One region of the Lysinibacillus sp. ACHW1.5 genome, then DNA from elsewhere that is predicted to be linked to it. Evidence: a T-box and tRNA genes for the amino acid it is inferred to sense, from the RefSeq annotation. Region 1 holds a T-box; the other holds one or more tRNA genes.

Region 1 (2,375 bases):
TAATTGTTGTAGCGCTGCAACACTGTTAGGTGCCTCCTCATGATTGCAATCCTGACAAATCCACACATTGAGTGGTGTTCCCCAATAACGATTACGACTAATATTCCAATCCACTAAGTTTTCTAGGAAGTTGCCAAATCGTCCATCCTTAATATGGCTAGGGTACCATGTCACCTGCTGATTATTTTGTAAAAGCTGCTCTTTTAATGCCGACATTTTGATAAACCAGCTATCTGTTGCATAGTACAATAATGGTGAGTCACAGCGCCAGCAATGCGGATAGCTATGCTCATATTTTTCTTTAGCAAATAAAAGCTCTTTTGCTGCAAGCATTTTAATGATATCGACATCACAATCTTTCACAAATCGTCCAACAAGCTCAGGTACCGCTTCTGTATAACAGCCTTTAAGATCAACTACATTGACAAAGGACAAGCCATGTTGCTGCACCGTTTTATAATCGTCCTCTCCATAAGCAGGTGCTATGTGTACAATTCCTGTTCCACTATGCTCTGTCACATAATCTGCCATGACAACTGCATGCCCTTTATCTACCTTTACATAAGAAAATGGTGGTTGATAGGAAACACCCGCAAACTCATGCCCATCATGCTCACTTACTATTTCTACAGGCTCTGTAAAAACCTTTGATAACAACGATTTGGCTAGTATATAGATGTTGTTTGCATGCCTTACACGGACATATCGAAGAGCAGGATTCATAGCCAAGGCTACATTGGCTGGTAATGTCCAAGGCGTCGTTGTCCAGCCTAAGATATATTCGTCTCGATCCTCTAGCTTAAACATTGCAGTAACGGATAAATCCTTAACATCCTTATAGCCCTGTGCCACTTCATGAGAGCTTAAGGAAGTTTGACAGCTAGGGCAATAAGGTGAAACGCGATGTCCTTTGTATAACAGTTTTTCCTTGTGAACATGGCTTAAAATATGCCACACAGATTCAATATAGTCATTACTTAATGTTAAGTAAGGATCATCCATGTCAAGCCAGTAGCCAAGCTGCTCTGTAAAAGTACGCCATTTTTGCTCATAGGTAAAAACGCTCTTCTTACATGCTTGAATAAATTGCTCCACCCCATAGTTCTCAATCTCCTGCTTTCCTGAGATTCCTAATGCCTTTTCTACCCCTAATTCCACAGGCAACCCATGTGTATCCCAACCTGCTTTGCGTTCAACTAAATAGCCTTGCATTGTTTTATAACGTGCCACCACATCTTTTATGGTTCTACCAAATGCATGGCCGACATGTGGTAAACCATTCGCTGTTGGGGGTCCCTCATAAAATACAAAGGGCTGCTGTTCAGCACGATTAATTACGGATTTTGCAAAGGTCCCTTCTTGCGCCCATAATGTACGAATCCTTATTTCTCGTTCAACCGTTGTTTCTTTCTTTTGTTCTTTCTGCATATTAGTTCCTCCTATACAAGTAAATTTGTATAAAAGGCATACAAAAAACCCCGTCCCAAGGAAAAGGGACGGGGTTAACCGCGAATACCACCCTAATTCTATTGACACGATGGCCAATAGCACTCAGCAACGTACAATCATACGTGTTCTTTTTAACGGTAGACACCCGGATTAGCTTACTCCATTCAGCTAATCTTCTCAGAGAGGATTTTCATATAACACCTGCACACCGACTTCCACCAAATGTCGGCTCTCTGTAGAACAAAGTGAAACACTACTCTTTCTCATCAACGAATTTGTATGCTTTTATTGTCCTTCATCTTAGCAAATTACCAATTGTCTGTCAACGGTGGACAATCTTAAAGAATTTCGTTGAGACAAGTGGCAATACTTTGATGGAGATCAGCATATTGTGGCTGCTGAATGATTTGAATCAAAAATGTTTTACTATTGAATAGCTTCTTGTTAGTGAGATTCCTTTACTATTACTATTTTCATCTCTACGATATCCTTATAATCAATGAATGGCTGAGCATCATCGTTCCCAATCGACTGTCTATACTGAACTTCTACTCGATCACCAACTGATAGTGTTTTCGGGACATCCACTAGAGGGAACCATGTACCATTACTGTGTTTTTGCACTAATTCATCGACAGATTTTTGACCAACCTCGCTAGCCAAGACGCCTGAGACAACTAAAAATTCATGTTCCTTAATCGCTAAGACGGTTCCACTTCTGATGAGCTTCATTTGGCTGTCCTTTTCAGGGATTTTATATTTTTTTCGTAAGGCGGCAATGTCTTTATGATAATGTTGTTCTAAATAATTCATGGCTTCTTGCTCGACAAGCCATGTACGAATGGGATTACTTACATCCTTATAATCGGCTTGACTTGCCTCCCATAATAAGTCAAATGTAGCCATTTTATAGGCAATTGGCTTGC
Region 2 (2,375 bases), 1.2 Mb from region 1:
GACTACGGATCAGAAGGTTATGGGTTCGACTCCTGTCGGGCGCGCCATAAGAACAACGGGAAGTAGCTCAGCTTGGTAGAGCACTTGGTTTGGGACCAAGGGGTCGCAGGTTCGAATCCTGTCTTCCCGACCATTTCCAAAAAATTATGGGGCCTTAGCTCAGCTGGGAGAGCGCCTGCCTTGCACGCAGGAGGTCAGCGGTTCGATCCCGCTAGGCTCCACCATAAGTAAATTAACCAGTATAAAGATCCTGGCGGCGTAGCTCAGCTGGCTAGAGCGTACGGTTCATACCCGTAAGGTCGGGGGTTCGATCCCCTCTGCCGCCATCTTAAAGGACCTTTAGCTCAGTTGGTTAGAGCAGACGGCTCATAACCGTCCGGTCGCAGGTTCGAGTCCTGCAAGGTCCACCATTTATATATTGTAACGGAGGTATACCCAAGTCTGGCTGAAGGGATCGGTCTTGAAAACCGACAGGCGGGTAACACCGCGCGGGGGTTCGAATCCCTCTACCTCCTCCAGTTTTAAATTTTTATAAATGGTGCTTTAAAAACTCGAAACAACATAAAATTATCGCGGGGTGGAGCAGTGGTAGCTCGTCGGGCTCATAACCCGAAGGTCGTTGGTTCAAATCCGGCCCCCGCAACCAAAAGGTCCCGTGGTGTAGCGGTTAACATGCCTGCCTGTCACGCAGGAGATCGCCGGTTCGATCCCGGTCGGGACCGCCATTTTTAAAATAAAAGTCATGAGAAGCAAAAGAGTGAGAAAGCTTAGCATGGACGAAATGGGTCAGTAGCTCAGTTGGTAGAGCATTAGATTGAAGCTCTAAGTGTCGGCGGTTCGATTCCGTCCTGACCCACCATTTATGCGGGTGTAGTTTAATGGTAAAACCTCAGCCTTCCAAGCTGATGTCGTGGGTTCGATTCCCATCACCCGCTCCAAGGGCCTATAGCTCAGCTGGTTAGAGCGCACGCCTGATAAGCGTGAGGTCGATGGTTCGAGTCCATTTAGGCCCACCATTATTCCGAAGTAGCTCAGTTGGTAGTAGCACCTGACTGTTAATCAGGTTGTCGCAGGTTCGAGTCCTGCCTTCGGAGCCATTTTTTATTTTGGGGAAGTACTCAAGAGGCTGAAGAGGCGCCCCTGCTAAGGGTGTAGGTCGGGTAACCGGCGCGAGGGTTCAAATCCCTCCTTCTCCGCCATGGGCCCGTTGGTCAAGTGGTTAAGACACCGCCCTTTCACGGCGGTAACACGGGTTCGAATCCCGTACGGGTCATACTAGAAACAGTAGATGCAATTGCATCTACTGTTTTTTGATATTCATAGATACAAAATTTACTCTTGATTCAATGCATTTTCATCCATATAAACTACTTCCCAGATATGTCCATCTACATCCTGAAAACCCCAACCATACATAAATCCGTGATCTTGTGGTTCACTATAAGGTTTACCACCAGAGGCAAGTGCCTTATTCACTAATTGATCTACTTGTTCTCGGTTTTCAGCAGAGAGACATAAGATTGCTTCTGCAGAAGTAGTAGTATCTGTAACTTCTTTCTTACTAAATCCTTTAAATCGTTCTTCAACCATTATTAATACGAAGATATTTTCACTAATAATCATTGAGGCTGTTGTTTCATCACTGAATTGTTGATTGAACGCAAAACCTAATTCCTTAAAAAAACTGATAGATTTGTTTAGATCTTTTACTGGTAAATTGATAAAGATATTTTTCGATTGAAAAGCCATTTAGTATCACCTCCAAATTGACAGTATCATGGAGCATAAAGTCGTGTCAATTATAGCAATACAGGCGAAAATGAAGCCATCAGCACTATTGAAAGTAGGTGTTATGTCAAAAAAAACAGAAAGGTTATATCTTCAACCTTTCTGTTTAAAAAGCTTTAACTATTTATCCTCTGGCTAGCATTCTTTCAAGTGAACTAAGTGCTTCAGAAGTAGTATGTTCATCTACTTGTATACGGTTATGAGGTTGACCCTGATCAATACTTTCTAAGCTCCATAACAAATGTGGAAGGTCAATTCGATTCATTGTTAAACAAGGACAAAAGTTTTCATTTAAGGAGACAATATGTTTATCAGGATGCTGCTTAATAATGCGATTGACAAGGTTCATTTCTGTTCCAATTGCCCATGCAGATCCGCTTGGAGCTCGATTGATTGTATCAATAATGTATTTTGTGGAGCCTGCATCATCAGCCGCTGCTACCACTTCACGGCTGCACTCTGGGTGAACGATAATCCTCATAGTCGGGTGTTCTTTGCGAATAACCTCTGTATGTTGAACAGTAAAACCTTCGTGCACAGAGCAGTGACCCTTCCAAAGAATAACTTGGATATTTTCAAGAGGCTCT

What was found. The T-box of region 1 lies ahead of ileS (isoleucine--tRNA ligase). A T-box ahead of a tRNA ligase gene usually reads a tRNA of that ligase, here a tRNA-Ile.
Region 2: it encodes a tRNA-Ile, which carries the amino acid that the T-box ahead of ileS (isoleucine--tRNA ligase) is inferred to sense. The anticodon was not compared.

Annotation. Positions count from the first base shown of each region.
Region 1 covers NZ_CP091777.1:2,361,421-2,363,795, forward strand. The annotation lists gene ileS (isoleucine--tRNA ligase) at 1-1,428, opposite strand, end outside; T-box leader at 1,490-1,728, opposite strand; gene L6W14_RS11645 (DUF3221 domain-containing protein) at 1,894-2,375, opposite strand, start outside.
Region 2 covers NZ_CP091777.1:3,528,049-3,530,423, reverse strand. The annotation lists tRNA gene L6W14_RS17740 (tRNA-Arg) at 1-47, shown strand, start outside; tRNA gene L6W14_RS17735 (tRNA-Pro) at 57-133, shown strand; tRNA gene L6W14_RS17730 (tRNA-Ala) at 149-224, shown strand; tRNA gene L6W14_RS17725 (tRNA-Met) at 253-326, shown strand; tRNA gene L6W14_RS17720 (tRNA-Ile) at 334-410, shown strand; tRNA gene L6W14_RS17715 (tRNA-Ser) at 426-518, shown strand; tRNA gene L6W14_RS17710 (tRNA-Met) at 572-646, shown strand; tRNA gene L6W14_RS17705 (tRNA-Asp) at 650-725, shown strand; tRNA gene L6W14_RS17700 (tRNA-Phe) at 784-859, shown strand; tRNA gene L6W14_RS17695 (tRNA-Gly) at 865-938, shown strand; tRNA gene L6W14_RS17690 (tRNA-Ile) at 940-1,016, shown strand; tRNA gene L6W14_RS17685 (tRNA-Asn) at 1,021-1,097, shown strand; tRNA gene L6W14_RS17680 (tRNA-Ser) at 1,109-1,199, shown strand; tRNA gene L6W14_RS17675 (tRNA-Glu) at 1,202-1,273, shown strand; gene L6W14_RS17670 (VOC family protein) at 1,333-1,749, opposite strand; gene nadA (quinolinate synthase NadA) at 1,913-2,375, opposite strand, start outside.